DNA from 3 places in the Altererythrobacter ishigakiensis genome. Region 1 is predicted to be linked to each of the others. Evidence: predicted binding sites of a transcription regulator. Region 1 holds the regulator's gene; each other region holds the start of a gene.

Region 1 (7,884 bases):
ATGAAGCCGGTATCAGCCTGGATCTGGTCGCCGCGTGTGCAGATGCTGGCAAGCCACTCTTGGGGGTATGCCTTGGTCACCAGTCGATCGGCCAGCACTTTGGCGGACGAGTTGAGCGAGGCGGCTTGATGCACGGCAAGACTTCGCCAGTCACGCATGATGGATCGGGCCTATTCGCGGGCCTGCCCTCCCCATTCACCGCCACGCGCTATCACAGCCTGGTGGTGCAAGATCAGCCGGAGGAACTGGTGGTCAACGCGACGTCGGACGATGGCTACACAATGGGCTTCCGCCACAAGGACTTGCCCATCCACGGGGTGCAATTCCACCCGGAAAGCATCGCGACTGAACATGGACATGCCCTTCTCGCCAACTTCCTTGCACTTTGCGGAATGGAAACAAAGGAAACCGCATGAAGACGCTACCCCTCGCAGTACCGCACATGAGCGAAGACGAGGCTGAAGAAGTCTTCGGCTGGATCCTCGATGGTGACGCGAGTGATGACGAGATCGCGCGTTTCCTTTTGGCAATGACCGAGCGCAGTGAAACGGCTGAAGAAATTGCCGGTGCGGCGCGAGCCTTGCGCGCGCGGCTCATACCGATCGAAGCACCTGAAGGCGCGGTCGATTGCTGCGGAACCGGCGGCGACGGCCATCATACCCTCAATGTTTCGACCGCGGTATCGCTGGTAGTCGCGGCTTGCGGTGTGCCAGTGGCGAAACATGGAAATCGCGCGGCATCCAGCAAATCCGGCGCAGCGGACACTCTGGAAGCACTGGGCCTCGATATGGATGCGGCAGGACGAACGGCGGAGAAAACACTCGCCGAAATCGGCATTTGTTTCCTTTTCGCAAAGAACCACCACCCCGCGATGGGTAGAATTCAGCCCATCAGACAGAAATTGGGTAAACGCACAATCTTCAATCTGATGGGTCCGCTGTCTAACCCCGCTGGCGTCAAACGCCAGTTGATCGGGATCGCACGCCCTGCCTATGTCCCGATCTATGCCGAAGCTAAGGCGCGGCTTGGCACGGAACGCACTTTCATTGTTTCAGGTGATGAAGGCCTCGATGAACTGAGCCTTGCAGGCGGAAACGAACTTGCCGACGTTACCGGCAGCGAGTTTGAAATGCGTCGCATGGATGCGGAGATGGCTGGTTTGCCGCACGCCCCGGTAGAGGCTATTCGCGGCGGCGATGCTGCTCACAATGCGAAAGCTTTGAAAGCACTTCTGGAAGGAACGCCAGGGCCGTATCGCGACGCGGTTCTGCTCAATGCAGCTGGAACGCTGGTTGTTGCTGGCAAGACCGATGACTGGGGCCAAGGCGCAGAAATGGCGGCCGTGGCGCTTGATAGCGGCAAAGCGGCGGAGCTGCTCGGCAAATGGATCGAGCTGGCGCAATAGATGAACAAGCTTGAGGAAATTTGCGCAAACAAGCGGATCGAGGTGGCGCAACGCCGCGCCGAGCGGTCTGTGACTGCGCTCGATCATCGCGCAGCAGGTCAATCAGCCCCACGCGGGTTTGAAGCGGCCTTGCGCGCCAAGGCCGAAACCGGTTTTGCGCTGATCGCTGAAATCAAGAAGGCATCGCCTTCCAAAGGGCTGATCCGCGCGGACTTCGATCCGGCTGACCACGCCAAGGCCTATGAAGCTGGCGGCGCGGCGTGCCTCTCGGTCCTAACTGACGCACCTTATTTCCAAGGCCACGAAGATTACCTGAAGGCGGCCCGCGCGGCTTGCGATCTACCTGTTTTGCGCAAGGACTTTATAATCGATCCGTGGCAGGTTGCTGAAGCTCGCGCGATTGCAGCTGACGCGATCCTGATTATCGTGGCGGCGCTGGAAGACAACGTGATGTCAGAAATCGAAGCCGCGGCACTCGAGCGCGGCATGGATGTCTTGGTTGAAGTGCATGACGAAGCGGAGATGGAACGCGCAGCCAAGCTCAAGTCCCGGTTGATTGGCGTGAACAACCGTAACCTAAAGACGTTCACAACCGATCTCGCAACCACTGAACGTCTTGTACCGCTTGCGCCTGAAGACAAGCTGCTGGTCGGGGAAAGCGGTATCAACAGCCATGAAGATTTCACGCGCCTAGCGAAATCTGGCGTGCGTACATTCCTGGTGGGCGAAAGCCTGATGCGTCAGAATGACGTCGCGGCAGCCACGCGGGCATTGCTGCAAGGCTGAACATCGGCCAGAAAGGCGAACCATGAGCAAACGCCTGACCCATCTCGATGAAAGCGGCACCGCCCGCATGGTCAATGTCGGGGCTAAGCTGGCGACTGAGCGCATGGCGCGCGCTGGCGGCATCATCCGCATGAGCGCCGATGCATTAACCGCGATCAAGGCTGGCGATGCACCCAAGGGCGATGTTTTGGGCGCTGCGCGAATTGCTGCGATCATGGCGGCAAAGAAGACTGGCGATCTGATCCCGTTGTGCCACCCTCTCAGCTTGGATGCTGTAGACGTCGAGTTCACCTTCGAAGACGATGGTGTGCGCGTTACAGCCACCGCTTCGCTAACCGGCAAGACCGGGGTCGAGATGGAAGCGATGGTAGCGGCCTCAACGGCGCTATTGACGATCTACGACATGGCCAAGGCGCTGGATAAGGGCATGGTTATCGGGGAGGTTCGCCTGCTGGAAAAGCTGGGCGGCAAATCCGGGCATTGGGTGGCTGACTGACCCATGGGCGCAATGCTCACTTTGGAAGAAGCACAGGAGCGAGTGCTGGCATTGGCGCCGAAAATGCCGATCGGAAGCGTTCCGATTGGAACTGCCACGGGACGGTATCTCGCAGAGGACTTGCAGTCACAGCGCACCCAGCCACCAGCGGATCTTTCGGCTATGGATGGCTATGCAATCGGCGGTGAGTATCAAGGCCCATGGAAACTGGTGGGTGAAAGCCGCGCCGGCGCACCTTTTGACCGTAAGCTTGAGCATGGCGAGACAGTGCGCATTTCAACGGGAGCGCATGTTCCGTCCGGCGCAGACCGTATTCTGATTCAGGAGAATGCGCAGGTCGATGACGCATTTGTGACGTGCTTTCAGGACTTCCCAAACGCCATGCGTCACATACGGCAACGCGGGTTCGACTTCTCTGCCGGAGATACTGTCCTTAATGCTGGAACACCCATTGGCCCTGCGCAGCTGGCGCTGGCGATTGGTGCCGGTCATGCCTCGCTGAATGTTCGCCGTGCACCAAAGGTTGCAGTTCTCGACTGCGGCGATGAATTGGTAGCCGATCCAGCACACTGCGCCGAACATCAGATCCCGGCCAGTAATGGCGCGATGATCGCTGCAATGCTGGCAGAATTGGGCTGTGAAGTGGTCAGGCTTGGTCCGGTGCCCGATGACCGCGAAGCGCTCGCCTCCGCCCTCGCGAAAGCTGACGGCGCAGACATTTTGGTAACTACGGGCGGCGCCTCGGTGGGCGACCACGACCTGATGCGTCCAGCGCTTGAGGCATGGGGTGCAAAGCTCGACTTCTGGAAAGTCGCAATGAAGCCCGGCAAGCCGATCATGGTGGCTACGCGCGGCAAGCAGGTGATTTTCGGCCTGCCCGGAAATCCGGTGTCGAGCTTTGTCACGTGCTTCTTGTTTGTGCTTCCGTTGGTGCGTGCAGCTATGGGCGCAAAGCAACCCCTTCCCGCCAGAGCAACCCTCGCCGCAGGGTGCGACCTACCCTCGATTGGTTCACGCCGCGAATTCCTGCGCGCCAATTGGGACGGAGACAGCGTCCAGCTGGCCGATTCGCAGGACTCGTCAGCGCTAGCTGCGCTCGCACAAGCCAATTGCTTAATTGATCGCCCGGCTCGCTCGGATGAGATCGAAGCGGGAACACATGTTCCATGCCTGCTGTTGAAAAATGGCTGAATTGCTTGACTTGCCAGAACTCGTTGCCTAATTGTTCTTCATTCGTTCACCATATCGCGTGAAAGCGGGATAGGCGACCAGAGGAGGTTTTCGCCATGCTGACGGCAAAGCAGCACGAATTGATCCGTTTCATTCAGCAGCGTTTGGAAGAAACCGGCATTTCCCCATCATTCGAAGAGATGAAGGAAGCGCTCGACCTCAAGAGCAAGTCAGGCGTGCACCGCTTGATCTCGGCTTTGGAGGAACGCGGTTTTATCCGGCGTTTGGCCAATCGTGCGCGCGCGCTTGAAGTTATCAAGATGCCGGAAGATGCCACGCCTGCGGGTCGTGTAGCACCGGCCAATGATCCGGTAGCGCGGGTTACGAGCCCTGCCCCAACGGCACCCGAACCGGCTAATGACATTATCGAAGTCCCACTGCACGGTCGCATCGCGGCGGGCGCTCCGATTGAGGCGCTCGAAGGTCAATCGAGTATGCCGGTGCCAGCGGCCCTGCTTGGCCCCGGTGAGCACTACGCTCTTGAAGTGTCGGGCGACTCCATGATCGAGGCAGGTATCTTTGACGGCGATTATGCCTTGGTGAAACGTGCCGACAGTGCACGGGATGGAGAAATCGTTGTTGCCCTCGTGCGCAACGAAGAAGCCACCCTCAAATACTTGCACCGTGACAATGGGATGATCCGTCTGGATCCAGCCAATGGTGCCTATGACCCACAGGTCTACGCACCGCACGAAGTTGTTGTCCAAGGCAAGCTCGCAGGTCTGCTGCGCCGCTACCACTAAACTTTGTTCTTATGCGGTTGTCCTGCGCGCTGAGCTGTCCCCAATCAGACTAGAGCCCCAACCTAGTCAAGCTCGGCGCGCCACCAACCGTGCTGTCCCTGATGATCTGAGACCGTCTGGATTCGCTGATCGGCCAAGACAATTGCCAGACCGCCTGACCTCGCCAGAAATTTTCCATCGGCCTTTAACCATTTCGGACGGCAAGACATCGGCAGCCAGCGATCTGTCAGAATTGCAGCGCCGGCCATAACCATGAGTAGTCCGGCCCCGATCGCGGCGATCCATTGCCATGGATCCTGCAATGCGAACCAACTGGCGATCTCGGCAGCGAATGCGACCACCAGCCAAGGCCCGCGATCGAATCCGGATTCTGAAAGAAATTGTTCCGCAGCATTGGTGACACTGGACACAGACAGCGTCATGCGCCATTGGCGCTGCACTGCAGCATCGCCGGCTTGGGCGTCGGCCCCTGTGGGAACCACTGGCGTGTGTTGCGTCGCCATCCAGGCATTGGAAAGGAAACAAAGGCTTATGGCAAGCGAAAGCGGCGCGCGCGCAGGCAGAGTTGTCACCCGCTTTGCCCCATCACCAACAGGTTTTCTCCACATTGGCGGAGCGCGAACTGCGCTGTTTAACTGGCTCTATGCGCGCCATCACGGCGGCAAGGCGCTGTTGCGGATCGAGGACACAGACAAGAAACGCTCTACACAAGAAGCCATTGATGCCATTCTAGACGGGCTCCACTGGCTTGGCCTCGACTATGATGAAGAACCGGTGTTTCAATCTCAACGCGCCGAGCGCCACGCCGAAATAGCGTTGAAGATGCTCGAGGCAGGCTATGCCTATAAGTGTTTTGCAACACCCGAAGAACTTGAGGCCATGCGGGCCGAGCAACGCGCCAATAAGCAGCCGATGCGCTATGACGGGCGCTGGCGTGATCGCGATGCATCGGAGGCCCCCGAAGGCGCTCCTTATACTATCCGCATCAAGACCAAGACTGAAGGTGAAACCTCCATCGAAGACGCGGTCCAAGGTCACGTCACCGTCCGCAATGAAGAGATTGACGATTATATTATCCTGCGTGCTGACGGATCGCCGACTTATATGCTGGCAGTGGTGGTCGATGACCACGATATGGGCGTCACTCATGTGATTCGCGGCGATGATCATTTGAACAACGCATTTCGCCAGCTTCCGATTTATCATGCCATGCAGGCAATCGAAGGTGGTTGGGAGCCGCCCGTTTACGCGCACGTTCCACTGATCCATGGATCTGATGGCGCGAAAATGTCCAAGCGCCATGGCTCGCTCGGCGCTGAAGCCTACCGGGACGATCACGGCATTCTGCCCGAAGCGCTATTCAACTATTTGCTCAGGCTCGGTTGGGGTCACGGTGATCGTGAGGAGATCAGCCGTGAAGAAGCAATCGAACTGTTTGACCTCAAGGGCGTTGGCAAGAGCCCGTCGCGGTTCGACATGAAGAAGCTCGAAAACCTCAACGGCTATTATATTCGCGAGGCAGACGATGCTCGACTCGCTCAGATCGTAGCGCCTCTGATTGAGGGGACGGTTGATCTGGAACTGCTAACCCGGGCCATGCCAGTGTTGAAAGTTCGCGCAAAGAGCACCCATGATCTAGCCGAAGGTGCGGCATTCCTGTTCAAGCAACGCCCGCTGGAAATGAGCGAAAAAGCGGCCAATTTGCTAGATGAGGAAGCGCGTGAGCGTCTTGGTCTGCTTTCTGCACGTCTCGCGGCGGAAAATGACTGGACAATCGACGCACTCGAAGCCACTACGAAGTCACTCGCCGAAGAGCTCGAACTGGGCCTCGGCAAGCTCGCGCAGCCCCTGCGCGCAGCGCTTACCGGAACGACAACCTCGCCCGGTATTTTCGATGTTCTGGTCCTTTTGGGACGGGAAGAGGCATTGGCCCGTATCGATGCGCAGGCTGCTGCAGCGGGCTGACGTTACGCAGGATTGAAGGAGACGTATTTTGTCGGACACACACGCGAAACTCGAACTGGGCGGACAGTCTCACGAGTTCCCAGTTGTAAGTGGCAGTGTTGGCCCGGATGTGGTCGATATCCGTAAGCTATATGGCCAGACCGGCGCCTTCACTTTCGATCCCGGGTATAAATCTACGGCCAGCTGCGAAAGCGCGCTGACCTATATCGACGGCAATGAAGGTGTGCTGCTGCACCGTGGCTATCCGATCGGGCAGCTGGCAGAGCACTCAAGCTTCATGGAAGTGTCCTACCTGCTTCTGAATGGTGAATTGCCGAGCCAGGAAGAACTGGACGATTTCACTTACACCATCACCCGGCACACCATGCTGCATGATCAGCTGCGCCAGTTCTATCAGGGCTTCCGCCGCGACGCGCACCCGATGGCCATTATGTGCGGCGTGGTCGGCGCTCTGTCTGCTTTCTATCATGACAGCACGGACATTTCGGATCCCGAACACCGCAAGATCAGCAGCCACCGCCTGATCGCAAAGATGCCGACTATTGCGGCAATGGCTTACAAATACGCAATTGGTCAGCCTTTCCTGCAGCCGGACAATTCGCTGAGTTACACCGGCAACTTCCTGCGCATGACTTTCGGTGTTCCCGCAGAGGAATATGAGATCCATCCGGCGATCGAACGCGCCATGGACCGTATCTTCATTCTCCACGCCGATCACGAGCAGAACGCATCGACCTCCACCGTGCGTCTGGCTGGATCCTCCGGCGCCAACCCCTTCGCATGTATCGCTGCAGGCATAGCTTGCCTTTGGGGACCGGCGCACGGCGGTGCGAACGAAGCCGCGCTCAACATGCTGCAAGAGATCGGCTCGCCTGATCGCATCCCGCACTATATTGAGCGTGCGAAGGATAAGAACGATCCGTTCCGTCTGATGGGCTTCGGCCACCGCGTATACAAAAACTACGACCCGCGCGCGACAGTCATGCAGCAGACGCTGCGCGAAGTATTCGAAGCACTGAACGTCAATGACCCTGTGTTCGAAACAGCGCTGCGACTTGAAGAGCTCGCTCTGAACGATGACTATTTCAAGGAAAAGAAGCTGTTCCCGAACGTGGACTTCTATTCGGGTATCATCCTTAGCTCGATTGGTTTCCCGACCACTATGTTCACCGCACTCTTTGCACTTGCCCGCACCGTGGGCTGGGTTGCGCAGTGGAATGAAATGATTTCCGATCCGGCGCAGGTTATCGGCCGTCCAC
Region 2 (7,884 bases), 240 kb from region 1:
TAGCCGGCCGAATAACCCGCCGGTGAACTGAAGATGTGATTGAAATAGTTCGAGCGATAGCGTGGCGGCACCAGATCGATTTCCAGCCCCAGAGCCAGTAGCGAATTGCGTTCAAACGCATCAACTTTTTCGGGTGTATCGATCGCTGCAGCTTCTTTAGGCGAAAGTGCGTGCCATTTCATGTCGAGCAATGCGGCTGTCACGGTTTCACCAAAGTCATAGCCCTGGTTGAACTTGGACGCGGCCTGGATCTTCTCGACCAGTTCCATCGGGATTGTTTCGCCAGTCTCGTAGTGCTTGGCATAGTTTTGTAGCACCTCCGGGTAGGTCACCCACATCTCGTGTACCTGACTCGGATATTCCACAAAGTCGCGTGCTGTAGCGGTGCCAGACAATGTCTCGTACTTCTGGTCGGCAAAGAACCCGTGCAGCGCGTGACCGAATTCGTGGAAGGTTGTTTCTACCCAGTCAAAGCTGACCAACTGCGGCTCGCCTTCGGCTGCTTTCGGAATATTGAGCACGTTATAGATGACCGGCTTGTTACCAGTCTCATAGCTTTGATCGACAAAATTGCTCATCCAAGCGCCACCGCGCTTTGACGGACGCTGGAACGGGTCAAAATAGAACAGGCCCAGCTCGCTGCCGTCAGCGTCGAACACGGTGTAGACCCAAACGTCTGGATGATAGACCGGGATGTCGTCTCGCTTTTCGAAGGTGAGGCCGTAGAGCTTCTCGGCCATGAAGAACACTCCGTCCTCAAGCACAGGCTGGAGCTCGAAATACTCCATCACTTCACCTTCATCGAAAGCGTATTTTTCGGCCTTTACCTTTTCGGAGAAGCGGTACCAATCCCACGGTTGTACCTTGAAATCCAGCCCGTCTGTGGCAATCCGCGCATTAAGGAGTTCAGCATCGCTGCGCTGTGTAGCAGCGAGGGCAGGGACCATGTCTTCCATAAATCCTAGAGCTGTCGCGGGGTCTTTCGCCATGCGGTCGTACATGGTGTAGGTCGCCCAGTCGGGCTTGCCGAATATCTCAGCCTTCTCGGCGCGCAATGTCGCAATCTGCGCGAGCAGGGCGCGAGTGTCATTGGCACCACCCTGATCCGCACGATAAGCGCTGGCCTTGAACAGACGCTCACGCACGTCGCGGTTCTCCAGAGCGGGCAGCAGTGGCTGCTGTGTGGTGTTCTGCAAAGCGAGCGCAAACTTGCCTTCCATACCCTTTTCCGTTGCCAGGGTCGCCGCCGCTTCGATATCTGAATCGGACAATCCGGCCAGTTCTTCGCGCGTATCGACTATCACTGCTCCATCGACGGTCGCTTGGCGTACCTTCTGACTGAACTCCGTGGTCAGCGTAGAGAGCTTGCTGTTGATTTCCTTTACCCGCTCGCGCTGCTCGTCATCCAGCAACGCCCCTGCTTGCACCATGTCGGCATAGGTTTTTTCCAGCAGAACGGAGTCTTCCGGTTCCATCGTCATGGCGGCACGGTTGTCATAGATCGCCTTAACACGGGCGAAGAGACCCGGATCTAGATTGATCGTGTCGTAGTGCGCGGTCAGCAACGGGCTGATTTCGGTGTCGATTTGATCCAGGCGGTCATTAGTATTCGCGCCGGTCAGGGCTGAAAAAACATAGCTGACCCTGCCCAGCATGAGGCCAGACTTCTCCAGCGCCACGATGGTGTTCTCGAAAGTCGGTTCTTCCGGATTATTCACGATCGAAGCGACTTCAGCCTTCTGGATTGCCATGCCCTGTTCGAAAGCGGGCATGTAATCATGTTCGCTGATCGCGTCGAAATCGGGCGCGTGGAACGGCAGTGTGCTTTCAGATGCGAAGTAACCGGTCCCTTGCGGGATGGTTTCATTGCCAGCGAAAATCTCGTCACTGCTGTAAATCTCTACGGGGGTCATATTACATCCACCTAAAACGGCAGCAGCCAATGCGATAGGCGCAACGCGGGCCAAAATTCGGGCCTTCATTCGTAACTCTCCAGTCCAATAAATATCGCCGGGCGTGCGTTTGCGCGTATCCGGCATGCGACCAAGCGGCATCTCCAATGCCGCGCGCTGCTTGAACCTGAGATTGATATCATTGGCAACCAGTGTGCAGTCGCCGATCGATTGCATATGTCGCTGGTCGAGAAGCGCAAAAAAGGGGCGGACCCGAAGGCCCGCCCGATTGCGTCAAGTCTTGATATATTCATTGGTGTTTGGTTGGCGGTTTATGCGTTTGCCGTGACCTTGTTTTCGGAGCGTTTACTCTGCGTCTTCAGGGCAATGCGGCGACCCGTTTGCTTGGCTTCGACGCGTGGTAGTTCGATCATCAACACGCCATCGATAAACTCGGCTTCAATTTGATCTTCGTTTACGTCTTGCGGCAATTGGATTTGGCGCTGGAACAAACCAAAACTACGTTCTGACCAGCCTGTATCCTTTACCTTTGGCGCACGTTTCTTCTCGCCAGTTATGGTGAGCACGCCTTCGCCCACGCTCAGTTCGATATCTTCTTCCTGTACTCCGGGCAGTTCAGCGGAGATCAGATAATTGTTGTCCGTATGCGATACTTCGATCGCCGGGGTCACACTCGCCAGACGCGACATTGCACGCTGGTCGACGTTGTCGTCATTATCGAAATCAAACACGTCATCGAACAGGTCGTTGATCTGACGGTTCAGATCGCTCAGCATCTCCGAACCTTGGTTGCGGAAGCGTTTCCATGAAAGGGGGCGACGATAGGGGGTTACATAACCATAGGTCATATAAAGTCTCCTGTTGTCTGCGGCGCTGTTCATTTCCAGATGTCTGGGCGATCCCAGTTTTCCGGGCGGCTCGACGCCGAATGCGGAGCCGGCGGAAAAGCGCCTCGTTTACATACACTTAATTAACGGGCAGAGTGGGAATTCGATCCACGACTCAGCGCACCTAAGGCACGGGTGAGAGAGATTGGGCGATTGCAGCATGAACCGGACAGGTGGAGAGACAACCTGCCCGGTTCGCCGTGCGGCCCTTTGGGGGACTTTCCTGAGAACAAACCCTTGGTGCGACCCGAGGGGCTTGGGGATAGACTCGCAAAGAGGGGTTCATAGTCGCTGCAAAATCCGGCCTTTTCGACCTGATGATTCCTATACCCCTCCCTCGGGAGTGCGGGTTTTAGAAGCTAAAGCCGTGTCGAGTTATTACGGCGTCGCATTGAGCCAATTGCAAAAGAACAGTTGGTTCTCGCAAGAGCTGGGAAACTGCATTGCGATCCGCGCGTTTGCTCCCACATGGAAACCATCGCTGTGGGCCGCATAAGACTGGCTCTTGACTAGATAGAACATTTGCGGAACACGCACATTCATGTCCCTCACCAAAATCTCCGTACGCGGCGCGCGTGAACACAACCTCAAAGGCATCGACATCGATCTGCCGCGCGATAGCCTGATCGTGGTGACGGGGCTTTCGGGGAGCGGAAAGTCCTCGCTCGCGTTCGATACGATTTATGCAGAAGGGCAGCGGCGCTACGTTGAGTCGCTCAGCGCTTATGCACGCCAGTTTCTGGAAATGATGCAGAAGCCCGATGTCGAGCATATTGACGGGCTCTCACCCGCGATCTCGATCGAACAGAAGACCACCAGTCGCAACCCGCGCTCTACCGTGGCGACGGTGACTGAGATCTATGACTACATGCGGCTGCTGTGGGCGAGGGTGGGCGTGCCCTATTCGCCGGCGACTGGCGAACCGATCAGCGCGCAGACCGTCAGCCAGATGGTCGACCGGGTGATGGAGCTGCCCGAAGGAACGCGGCTCTACCTGCTTGCACCAGTCGTTCGCGGCCGTAAGGGTGAATACCGCAAGGAGCTGGCCGAATGGCAGAAGGCAGGCTTTACACGCGTGCGGATCGATGGCGAGATGTACGCAATCGAGGACGCGCCAGCTCTAGACAAGAAATACAAGCATGACATCGAAGTGGTGGTCGACCGGCTGGCGGTGAAAGAGGGCCTCGAAACGCGCCTTGCCGACAGTTTCGAAACCGCGCTGAAGCTGGCCGAAGGGTTGGCCTATGTCGACCTGGCGGATGGCGTTGTGCCGGGCCGCGAGGATGAAGGGCAATCTGGAGGTGCGATGAAGGGTGCCGGTATCCCCGCCAACCGCATCGTTTTCAGCGAGAAGTTTGCCTGCCCGGTCAGCGGCTTCACTATCGAGGAAGTCGAGCCGCGCTTGTTCAGCTTCAACGCGCCACAGGGTGCCTGCGCCACGTGTGACGGGATTGGCGAGAAGCTGTTGTTCGATCCGCAGCTGGTCGTACCCAACGAAGCGCTGACGCTGAAACAGGGCGCGGTGGTTCCCTGGGCGAAGAGCAATCCGCCGTCACCGTACTACATGCAAGTGCTGACCAGCCTTGCGAAAGCGTATGATTTCGACATCAATACGCCGTGGAATGAGCTGGAGCCGGATCAGCGGATGATCATCCTGCACGGCACAGGTGGCATGCCGGTCGAGCTGACCTTCAAGGATGGGCGCAAGGAATACACCGTGCGTAAGCCGTTCGAAGGGGTGATCGGCAATCTCAACCGCCGCCTGTTGCAGACCGAAAGTGCGTGGATGCGCGAGGAGTTGAGCAAGTTCCAGACTGCGCAGCCGTGCGAGACCTGTGGCGGCAAGCGCCTGAATGAGAAAGCGTTGAGCGTGAAGGTTGCAGGCACTGACATTGCCGAACCGGTCAAAATGAGCGTTTCCGATGCCAAGGAGTGGTTCCTGAGCCTCGACGCGAAACTCAACGAAACGCAGCAACAGATTGCCAAAGCGATCCTGAAAGAGATCAACGAGCGGCTGGGTTTCCTCGACAATGTCGGCCTCGATTACCTCAATCTCGATCGTACGTCTGGCACGCTGTCAGGCGGGGAGAGCCAACGCATCCGGCTCGCCAGCCAGATCGGCAGTGGTCTTTCCGGCGTGCTCTACGTGCTCGACGAGCCCAGCATCGGCTTGCACCAGCGCGACAATGACCGATTGCTGGAAACGCTCAAGCGGCTGCGCGATCTCGGCAACACAGTGATCGTGGTCGAGCACGATGAGGATGCAATCCGTCAGGCGGATCATGTCGTCGATCTTGGGCCCGGCGCAGGCGTGCGCGGCGGCGAGGTTGTGGCGCAAGGCACGCTGAAGCAGATCATGCGCGCGAAGAATTCGATGACCGCCGATTACCTTACCGGGCGGCGCGAAATCGCGGTTCCGGCGACGCGGCGCAAGGGCAACGGGCATGACCTTACGGTCCATGGCGCGAAGGCGAACAATCTGAAGGATGTGACTGCCAGTATCCCGCTCGGCACCTTTACCTGCATCACCGGCGTGTCCGGCTCGGGCAAGTCCAGCTTCACGATCGACACGCTTTACGCCGCGGCGGCGCGCACGCTCAACGGGGCAAGGGTGGTCGCGGGCGCGCATGACAAGGTCACCGGCCTCGAGTTTTGCGACAAGGTGATCGAGATTGACCAATCTCCCATCGGCCGCACGCCGCGTTCCAACCCCGCGACCTACACCGGCGCCTTCACCAATATCCGCGATTGGTTTGCCGGCCTGCCAGAGGCGCAGGCGCGCGGCTACAAACCGGGGCGCTTTTCGTTCAACGTCAAGGGTGGCCGGTGCGAGGCGTGCACCGGTGACGGCCTGATCAAGATCGAAATGCACTTCCTGCCCGATGTCTATGTGACGTGCGAGGAATGCGGCGGCAAACGCTACAACCGCGAAACGCTGGAGGTGAAGTTCAAGGGGCTTTCCATCGCTGACGTGCTCGACATGACGATCGAGGATGCGGAGGAGTTCTTCAAGGCCGTGCCCCCCATCCGCGACAAGATGCATATGCTGAATGAGGTCGGGCTGGGCTACGTCAAGGTGGGCCAACAGGCGACCACGCTGTCAGGGGGTGAGGCGCAGCGTGTGAAGCTGGCGAAGGAGCTGTCGAAGCGCAGCACCGGGCAAACGCTCTATATCCTGGATGAGCCGACCACAGGTCTGCATTTTGAGGACGTGCGCAAGCTGCTGGAAGTGCTGCACCGCTTGGTCGATCAGGGCAATTCCGTGGTGGTGATTGAGCACAATCTGGATGTGATCAAGACCGCCGACCATATTCTCGACCTCGGCCCGGACGGCGGCGTGCGCGGCGGCGAAGTTGTTGCGCAGGGTACGCCGGAAGAAGTGGCGGAGGAGCCGCGGAGCTTTACGGGCCAGTACTTGAAGTCGATGCTGGAGCGCGGGGCTAAAGAAGCGGCGGAGTAGGCTAATTCCCTAAGTCCTTGAGGAGGACATCGAAGAAGGGCGCATTGCGCTTGCGAGCATCCTCCAACAACTTATTGTATCCGAAGATTTCCGTATAGATTTTATATCCCTTATGATAATGGAAAAGAGACTTCTCATCCCAAGAAGTTTGGAAATCGTGATACTTCGCAACCTCCCTTAGTGAAGGCTCCAAATCTGCAATAATATAGGCGGTAATTTGGGTGGTAGAAGGAATCTCAATTGTTGCCCCTTCCTTGCTTATGAATGATCCTCTCGCTCTGATTTGCTCAATCGTCTCACGAATTTGCTTGATAGGGTCACGTCCGTCTACACTCGATTTATAGTCATCCCGTCCGGGTCGTTTAAACTCAACGGCCATGACGGCTGATGTGCCGTCGCCACCTGCCACATAAACTTCGTCATAGAATCCGATATCTACTACGCGGTCGCCAGCCTTCCTTCTCCCTCCATGGAGGGTTCGGTCGCTGGAAGCATAAGAAACAAATGAAAGTCTTTCATCGAGCAACCACAGATTGTGGCGATAATATTTGGGTTCGTAGTATCCGAATAACGAGGAAAGATCAGATCGTGCTCAGCATCCTCAGGATGCATTTTCGAAGCGTCATCAAACCTTCGAAGCGCGTCGGCAACTTCCAGGACTGCGCGCCGATGCACAACGTACTCGCTTAGCGCGTCGCGGTATGTATCGGTGACTTGCTCAAGAATTTCGTCCTTTCGGGCCCGGAATTTCTCTTCGTCGGCGAACGTGTCTTTTAGGTACTTCGACCAACGACGTTCCGCGCGAAGCCGTTGTAGAGAAAGATCTGCAACAAGAACGGCACGAACAGGCCGCTCTACTTCGAAATTGCGATCGGTGAGACGGTTACGTCCGGTTCGATGCGCGCGCCTGGAGCGAAATCCTGTTACTACATTCCCGATCTGTGGGAAGTGCGCGTTAGCTACGAGCGCAAAGGCGAGGTGCTCTGCCGGATTGGCGTGCAGTACCGACAGCAGGTCGAGCTGACTTCACTCAGCAATTGCGGCTGGCGCAGGACCGCCGTTGCTGACTAGCGCCGCGCAACGGGAATTTCGGCTTGAAGATGTGACAGTGGCCAGCTGCGCGACAGAAGAAGTGACCTTCAACTATAAGAAGATCCGATCGTAGGCTGCTCTTCTTCTGGCGCTTTATATCTGCTTTCGCGACTCACCCGACACGCGTAAAATGGGATTCTTGGGGCGGATGTGCCCCGGTGGAGACTAAACATGAAGTTCGGGACTGGATTGATTGGTGCAGTTTTTTTGGCGGCTGGAATGAATGCTGCTGCAGGCGCGCAAGACGATGGTGAGTTCACCTATGTGGGTGCCAGCCTGTTTGGTGAAAACGAGGTTGGCCACAAAGGCGCGGGCGAAGATGCCAGCGGCGATTTCAGCGCTGAACTGGACTTGGCGAATGGGCGGATGTGCTACCTGCTTGAAATTGAAGGCCTAGACGATTTCGCCGCCGCGCATATTCACGAAGGCATGAAGGGCAAGAATGGGCCGCCTGTCGCCACACTGGAACTGGTTGGCGAAGACGGCGACGATGTCTGCACTGACGCTGACCCCGAACTGTTGAAGAAGATCG
Region 3 (7,884 bases), 1.2 Mb from region 1:
ACTGTCGGACATGGCAGCTGATGGAATGGGCGTGCTGGATGCGTTGGGCATTGATCGGGCCCATGTGGTTGGCGCATCAATGGGTGGCATGATCGCGCAGTTGATGGCGGTTGAGCATGGCCATCGATTGCTAAGCCTGACGTCTGTTTTCTCGACCACCGGGAACGCGAAACTGCCTCAAGCGGATAAGGCTGCGATTGAACCGCTTACCAATCCGCCTGCATCTCTCGATGAAGAGGTGCTGATTGAGCACGGCATCAAGATTTCGAACGCGATCGGTAGTCCGGGCTTCCGACCAGACGCTGAGCGTCAGCGCGAACGTGTTCGCGAGTCAGTGCGCCGTTCGGTCTATCCGGCCGGCTTGCACCGTCAGGTGGCGGCAATCATTGATGATGGCGATCGGACAGAGCGACTTAAATCGATCACTGCGCCTACTTTGGTGCTGCACGGTGAGGCCGATCCGTTGGTCAAAGTGGAGGGCGGTCATGCAACGGCTGCCGCGATCCCAGGGGCCAAGATCAAGACCTATCCTGGCTGGGGTCACGATCTGCCAGAAGAACTGGTTCATCCGCTGGCTGATGACATAGCCGAGCACGCCAAGAGCGTGATGGCGGAGGTCTGAAACCTTACCAAATGCTTTCCAGATTGCCGCCCAGATCCGTTAGGGTTTGAGTAGGTTATTTTGTATGTCGGCCCAATCCGCATGATTCAACTGGCTTTTATCCGAAATGTGGATAAATAGAGCGTGATATGGACGTTATCGCTGCCTATCGTATTTTTGTCCGGCTAGCAGAGCGGGGCAGCTTCAGTGCGGTTGCGCGCGAGCTTCAGCAGAGCCAGCCAACAGTCAGTCGGCGGCTGGCAGAGCTTGAAGATTATCTTGGTTCGAAGCTTATCAACCGCACGACGCGTTCACTCTCCTTGACCGATGAGGGGCAGGAGTTTCTGGTCAAAGCGCGCGAGGTCTTGCGTTTGATCGAGGATGCAGAACAATCGGTTGGCGCGCGGGCCGAAGCGCTTAGCGGGCGCTTGCGGATCTTCGCGCCAGTATCGCTGGGCCGGGTCGTGCTGGCACCACTTCTGTGCCGGTTTCTGGAACAACATCCTGACATTGAAGCCGATCTGCTTTTGTCAGACCAGCCTGTCGATCTGGTCGAAACTGGTATCGACGTGGCGCTATCGGTCGGCTTTCCGCGCCGCCGGAGCGATCGTGCGCGCAAGTTAGGCGATGTACCGCTCGTTTTGTGTGGCTCGCCCGATTTCATTCGCAGGCACGGTACGCCGCGACGGATTGACCAGATATCGGATCTCCCGGCCGTGGTCTTTATCGGTCCCGACATGGTGCATGACAGCTGGCGGCTGGAACGGGGCGCTGAAATTCGCGAGATTGTGCCTGATGCTCGGCTACGCAGTGATAGCTCGGAGGCGATGCTTGCAGCCCTGATCGAAGGAGCGGGTGTCGGACTGGTGCCGCTTTGGTTGGTGCAGGATGCGATTTCGCGGGGACAATTATGGCGTTTACTGCCCCGTTGGACAGGGGGCGTGCTGCCAATCCATCTGGCCTATCCGGAGAGCCGAACTCCGAACGCGCGGGCGCGCGCCTTTATTGATACGCTGACACAGTCATTGAAGGGCGATAAGCTGTTTGTATGAGTGCACCGGGCGTGGCCATCCGTCGTGAATAGCGTTCACGAGTCGATTTCATCTAGCTGTTTGAAAATTACCTTTGGTTCAAATCCTGGTGTGCGGCCGCCAAATAAAATTACTGCAACAAGCAAGGAGCGACACGCCATTGTAAGAATGCGACAAGATTCTAACACGCATTTGACAATATCGTTCATCGGCGTATTCTACCGCCTATCGACGGATGCGCCCGCAGGCGTTCGCTGACCCGATCGACCAATGACCGTCATCGCTTTAAATTAAGAAAGAGGTCGCGCTCTGAGTGCGATACCCTCTGCGGCCGATCATCTAATCTAATGAGAGGATGATCCCATGAAAAATTCAATTAGAAAAGCGATCTCAGCCTTTTTTGTCGGCAGCTTGATGGTAGTGCCCGCCTTATCGCAGGACATTATCGTTGAACCGAAAAGGACAACTGTTAATACATTCATTGAGAATGTCTCGAATGATCTTGATGATCAACTTCGCAACGTCCGGATGAATTCGATGTCGCTATATGGAGGCGTCGCTCAAGTTCGCTTTCACGTCGACGAAGATGGCAACCCGACTGACGTCTGGTTCTACAAAAAGGCGCGGGATCGCCAAGTAAACCGCATCGCCGTAAACGCCATCAACCGGCTTGAAGGCATTGATCTAGCATCGATAGGCTACCCCGAAGACACCGTTATCCAGGCCAATGTCGTGATCGCAACAACCCGAGGGCAGGGAGACCGGTTGCTCAAGAAACTGGACCGCGATGAGCAAGCTCGCCTTGCGGCAGCTCAGCCGAATGACCGGGTTGTTCTCGCTCTGATGGTTCAGCGCTGAGCCAAAGCAAGCGTTCCGCGCTTCGGCGTGGTTGGCTCTGGCATTGTCCGGCTCGATCTGCGGGAGAGCCGGGCATTGCCCGGGCCGTTTCTGTCACGAAAGCAGGATTCAAAAATTGCGCACTGTGATTCGAAAGATTCACAAGCCTCTTTCACCCGTTTTGCCCGCAAAAATTTTTTCGCAGATTCATTTTTGGGGTTGCGTTGCTCAAGACCCTAGGATTTCCCACGCGTCGCTGCGTTGCAGCATGATAATACACCTCCTCATTTGAACCCGATCCCGCATTAAATTGGCATTTACCCTCTTGCGCGATTCGAGCGTCTGATTCAGTATCTAGTGGTTCCGAACGCGGGGGCACCTACAAGACCTAGTTATTCGTTCCGGAGTGCTTATCTCCGATGGCGGGGAGAGATTCGGGTCTTTCGGGTCGTGCAATCGAACAGGAACTGTGGGGAAAAAGGGGAAAACTAATTCCCAATAACCCCCACGAAACTGGTAGGTGGGAGGCTTCCCGCCGAATCGAACACATGCGGAACATCGCTTATCCAAGAGCGAGCACCGCATGAGGGTAAAACACGGGGCGAATAGGCGGGGCAAATATGGATTTTCGGACTGGCGACGAGGCTGCAATGGGACTGGATCAGGACGCGGACAATACCGTGGAAACAGAGACCAAGGCAAAGAAGAAAGCCTCGATCTCAGGCAAGACAGATAAGGCCAAGAAGGCAGTGGCAATGGAAAGTGAAGACAAGGGTTCAGATGCGCTGGTTGCAGAGAAGGCCGGCGAAGCACTCGCCGGCGCGATGGCGGCGGCGGCAAGTTCTGCATCTGATGGTGACAGCAAGAAGGTCAATGATCGCCGCTTCAATGTGGTGACCGATGATGCGCGCGATGCGAATCTGACAGAGTTCGGCAAGGAAACCCTGACTGATCGTTATTTGCTGCCCGGCGAAAGCTATCAGGATCTATTTGCCCGCGTAGCTGACGCCTATGCTGATGATCAGGAGCATGCCCAGCGCCTTTATGATTACATCTCTAATCTGTGGTTCATGCCGGCAACGCCGGTGCTGTCCAATGGCGGCACGACGCGGGGTTTGCCGATCAGCTGTTACCTCAACTCAGTAAACGACAGTCTGGACGGCATCGTCGGCACGTGGAACGAGAACGTCTGGCTGGCCTCGAAGGGCGGCGGCATTGGCACCTATTGGGGGCAGGTGCGCGGTATTGGTGAGCCGGTTGGCCTTAATGGCAAGACCAGCGGTATCATCCCGTTTGTCCGCGTGATGGACTCGCTTACGCTGGCGATTTCGCAAGGCTCGCTGCGCCGCGGTTCGGCCGCGTGCTATCTCGACGTCTCGCACCCGGAAATCGAAGAGTTCCTCGAGATCCGTAAGCCTTCGGGTGACTTCAACCGCAAGGCGCTGAACCTGCACCACGGTGTGCTGCTGACCGATGAATTCATGGAAGCGGTGCGCGATGGCGCCGAGTTCGAACTGAAGTCACCGCGCGACGGCAGCGTGCGTGGCAAGGTGGATGCGCGAAGCCTGTTCCAGAAACTGGTCGAAACTCGCCTGGCAACGGGCGAGCCCTACATCGTGTTCTCAGACACAGTGAACCGCATGATGCCCAAGCATCACCGAGAGCTGGGGCTGAAGGTGTCTACGTCAAACCTGTGCTCGGAAATTACGCTGCCAACCGGCATCGACCACCTGGGCAATGACCGCACGGCTGTTTGCTGCCTCTCTTCGCTCAACCTTGAGAAGTGGGACGAGTGGTCAACCGAGAAGAACTTCATCGAAGACGTCATGCGTTTCCTCGATAATGTTCTGCAGGATTACATTGACCGCGCGCCGGACGAGATGGCCCGTGCGAAATACTCTGCCGAGCGTGAGCGTTCGGTTGGCCTTGGTGTCATGGGCTTCCACTCCTTCCTGCAGTCGAAGCAGATCGGCTTTGAAAGCCCGATGGCGAAGGTTTGGAACCTGAAGATGTTCAAGCATATTCAGGGCAAGGCTTCGGAAGCGAGCATGCTGCTGGCGCAGGAACGCGGCGCATGCCCGGACGCTGAAGAAATGGGCGCGATGGAACGATTCAGCTGCAAGATGGCGATCGCGCCAACCGCGTCGATCTCGATTATCTGCGGCGGTACCAGCGCATGTATCGAGCCGATCCCGGCGAACATTTACACGCACAAGACGCTGTCAGGCAGCTTCATCGTGAAGAACCCGTATCTTGAGAAGGTGCTGCGCGAGAAGAGCAAGGATTCGGTCGCGGTATGGAACTCGATCTTGGAAAAGGGTGGTTCGGTCCAGCATCTCGATTTCCTAAGCGATGAAGAGAAAGCGACCTTCAAGACCAGCTTCGAGATCGATCAACGCTGGCTGCTCGAATTCGCAGCGGACCGCGCACCCTATGTTGATCAGGCGCAGTCGCTGAACCTGTTTATCCCGGCTGACGTCGACAAGTGGGACCTGATGATGCTGCACTTCCAGGCATGGGAGAAAGGCATCAAGTCGCTCTATTACCTGCGTTCGAAGTCAGTCCAGCGCGCAGGCTTTGCCGGCGGCGTGGAAGCGGATAACACCGCCGATCCGTCGAAGATCGAGCTCAAGGCCGAACTGGGCGAGCAGCAGACCGATTACGAGGAATGCCTGGCCTGTCAGTGATCTCGGCCCGTCAGTGAGGTGATGATATGATCCGATTGCTTGCAGGATTTGTCGCATTCGGAGTCACCAATCTCGTCCTTGTGATGACGCTTTATCGCCCGGTCTCTCAGATAGAGGGATCGGGCGAAGCATTTCTGCATCCCATCTTCGGCTTCACGGTTTATATCGGGCTGATGGTTTGGCTGTTCGACTGGACCGCACGCAAGATCGGCAATGGCTGGCATGCAGCCGCTGCTTTGGGCGGTGCGCAATTCCTGCTCGTCAATGTCGACACACCACTGCGTGGCGACAGGGCCTTCGAAACTGCAGCAATGAGCACCATTGTGATGATTGTAACGTGGGCTGCGTTGGCGTTTGTATGGCAATCGATGCATAATCGGGAGCCCGAGCCATGACCCTTGGCATTTTCCTCCCCCTCGTCCTCGCGGCGGTCGCGATCATCGATCTCGTCGCATTCCGCATGATGTTGGCGCGTGGTAAGATCAGCGAGCGCCTATTCAATCTGCTCAGCCTTGCATCAGTCTCGCTTCCTCTGCTTGCCTATATTATTCTGACCGTTATCGTGCCGAGTGCAGGCGCGGTTCAGATGTTCTGATTACCCGCCGGCGTTAGGGGGAGAAGCTTTTGGACCCGTTCTGGATCGGCGTTGTCGGCACACTCATCGCATTGGCGATTATCGGAAAGGCGATGCTCACTATGCGTGGGCAGCAAAAGGGCCGCGGTCTGATGCTGATGTACACGATCATGGCAGCCATGTTTATTGGCGTCATCTGGTTCATAATTCTCAAGCTCATGCCCGCCGCTTAGGAGCAATCGACATGACCAAGACGACCCGAATTCTTGCAGCCAGTGTCATCATTCTTCTGGTTTCGGCCTGTGCCAGCCAGATCGATGCGGGCGTGGCAGAAGATGCCGGCACGCCGGGTTTCCTGTGGGGGCTGTGGCACGGCTTTGTCTTCCCTTTCGCGTGGGTCGGATCGCTGTTCGATCCCGACATCGCGGTCTACGCCGTGCCCAATAATGGCGGCTGGTACGACTTTGGCTTCTTTCTGGGAATCACCGTGTTGGGCGGTGGGAGCTGGTTCAGCTCGAAAAAGAAACGACGCAAGGACTAGCGCGGGGCGGGTGCAGCGATGATCGGCTTACTGGGATTGGTTGCAGGGCTTGGCCTGCTCATTTGGCTGGCACTGCGCGATGTTAACATCATCTTCGCATCGGTCATTTGCGCGCTGGTGGTGATCGTGACCAATGCCCTGCCCCTGGCAGATAGTCTGATGGGCGCATACCTCTCTGGCGATCTGGGTGCGTTCACCTTCGCAGGGCGTTTCTTCCTGTTGTTTGCAGCAGGCGCCATGTTCGGCAAGATCATGGGCGAGAGCCATGCGGCAACTTCGGTCGCGATGGCGATGGTCCGCGCGATGGGGAAAGAGCGCATATTGTGGATCACTGTGCTTGCCTGTGCGCTGCTGACTTATGGCGGCGTGGTCGTATTCGTAGTGATTTTCGCGATGTATCCGCTGGGTCTGCGTTTGCTTAAAGAAGCGGACATTCCCAAGCGGCTGTTCTGCGGTGCGGCAGCTTTGGGCGCAGGTACGTTTACTCTTACCGCGCTGCCCGGTACACCCTCGATCCACAATGTCATTCCGACGCTGAAGTTGGGAACAGACCTGTTTGCGGCCCCCTTGCTTGGGCTGTTCGGTGGCGCACTGATGTTCGCACTGGGCATGGTGTACCTTGAACGGGAACGGGTAAAGGCGTGCGCCAATGGTGAAGGGTTCGCCCCGGGCCCGCGCGATGTCATTCCGGATCTCAACGAGATTGCGCGTGACGTTCCGCCATGGCCGCTTGCGGTGCTGCCGCTGGCTCTGGTGATTGCCACCATACTGGCTCCGCGTCTGCTGGGCGGAGCAGATAGTGAGAATGCCATAATCGCTTTTGCCAATGCGCAGCCGGTTATCTGGCCCAGTTTCGCATTGCTCATCGCCAGCCTCGTGGCACTCGCGATTTTCCCGGCGGTCCGGCGCAAACCGCTGCAGATTCTGGGCGAAGGCACACAGGATGCGATTATGCCGTTGATGGCAACCAGCGCGGTTATCGGATTTGGCGGCGTGGTGGCGCAAACTGGCGGCTTTACGCTTTTTACTGAAACAGTACTCGGGCTGGACTTGCCGCCTATGATGTCGATGTTCGCGGCTGCCAGCACTGTGTCAGGGATCACCGGCTCATCTTCCGGCGGGTTACAGATATTCATGGCTACGTTGGCAGATGACTATCTGGCTTTGGGGATCGCACCTGAAGAGCTGCACCGGTTGGTTGCCATGGCATCCGGAGGGCTCGATTCACTCCCGCATTGCGGCGCGGTGATCGCGATGCTCACTATCACCCAGCTGACTCACAAGCAGGCTTACAAAGACGTTGGCGTGGTGACAGTGGTGGTGCCGATCGTGGCCACTCTCGCAACCATTGTATTGGCCATGGCCGTCTGAGTTATACAGTCAGGCGCGGCGCTGTTCCCCGATCAGTAAGTCTAAAAAATCTGCATCCAGACCGGTTTCGATGATTTCCACACGGTTTCGTCCCGCACGTTTCGCGCTGTAGAGCGCAACGTCGGCCATCTCGATCAGATCGTCCAGCTCCAGCCGGGTATCTGCCGGAGCAAGCGCGACACCGATACTGGTCGTGATTAGCGGCTTGCTGTCGTCACGCACCGGCACCAGCATTTCCGCAA

The links. The regulator LexA, encoded in region 1, represses DNA repair genes until DNA is damaged. The targets are predictions, from matches to a motif close to GTTCCNCNCTTGTTCT.
Region 2: uvrA (excinuclease ABC subunit UvrA) is a predicted target of LexA. The motif match lies at 3,316-3,331, and genes of this name have one in related genera.
Region 3: A6F69_RS01010 (ribonucleoside-diphosphate reductase subunit alpha) is a predicted target of LexA. The motif match lies at 2,943-2,958, and genes of this name have one in related genera.

What each region holds. Positions count from the first base shown of each region.
Region 1 is NZ_CP015963.1:1,660,294-1,668,177, reverse strand. Features, by position in the region: gene A6F69_RS07890 (anthranilate synthase component II) at 1-416, shown strand, start outside; gene trpD (anthranilate phosphoribosyltransferase) at 413-1,405, shown strand; gene trpC (indole-3-glycerol phosphate synthase TrpC) at 1,406-2,191, shown strand; gene moaC (cyclic pyranopterin monophosphate synthase MoaC) at 2,214-2,687, shown strand; gene A6F69_RS07870 (molybdopterin molybdotransferase MoeA) at 2,691-3,878, shown strand; gene lexA (transcriptional repressor LexA) at 3,974-4,660, shown strand; gene A6F69_RS07860 (hypothetical protein) at 4,723-5,163, opposite strand; gene gltX (glutamate--tRNA ligase) at 5,192-6,625, shown strand; gene A6F69_RS07850 (citrate synthase) at 6,654-7,884, shown strand, end outside.
Region 2 is NZ_CP015963.1:1,415,324-1,423,207, forward strand. Features, by position in the region: gene A6F69_RS06705 (M3 family metallopeptidase) at 1-2,129, opposite strand, end outside; gene A6F69_RS06710 (Hsp20/alpha crystallin family protein) at 2,225-2,761, opposite strand; gene uvrA (excinuclease ABC subunit UvrA) at 3,342-6,260, shown strand; gene A6F69_RS06720 (hypothetical protein) at 6,262-6,786, opposite strand; gene A6F69_RS13065 (hypothetical protein) at 7,158-7,331, shown strand; gene A6F69_RS06730 (CHRD domain-containing protein) at 7,524-7,884, shown strand, end outside.
Region 3 is NZ_CP015963.1:194,204-202,087, reverse strand. Features, by position in the region: gene A6F69_RS01025 (alpha/beta fold hydrolase) at 1-622, shown strand, start outside; gene A6F69_RS01020 (LysR family transcriptional regulator) at 751-1,653, shown strand; gene A6F69_RS01015 (hypothetical protein) at 1,996-2,490, shown strand; gene A6F69_RS01010 (ribonucleoside-diphosphate reductase subunit alpha) at 3,090-5,156, shown strand; gene A6F69_RS01005 (hypothetical protein) at 5,183-5,551, shown strand; gene A6F69_RS01000 (hypothetical protein) at 5,548-5,751, shown strand; gene A6F69_RS00995 (hypothetical protein) at 5,781-5,963, shown strand; gene A6F69_RS00990 (hypothetical protein) at 5,975-6,271, shown strand; gene A6F69_RS00985 (GntP family permease) at 6,290-7,642, shown strand; gene A6F69_RS00980 (GGDEF domain-containing protein) at 7,652-7,884, opposite strand, start outside.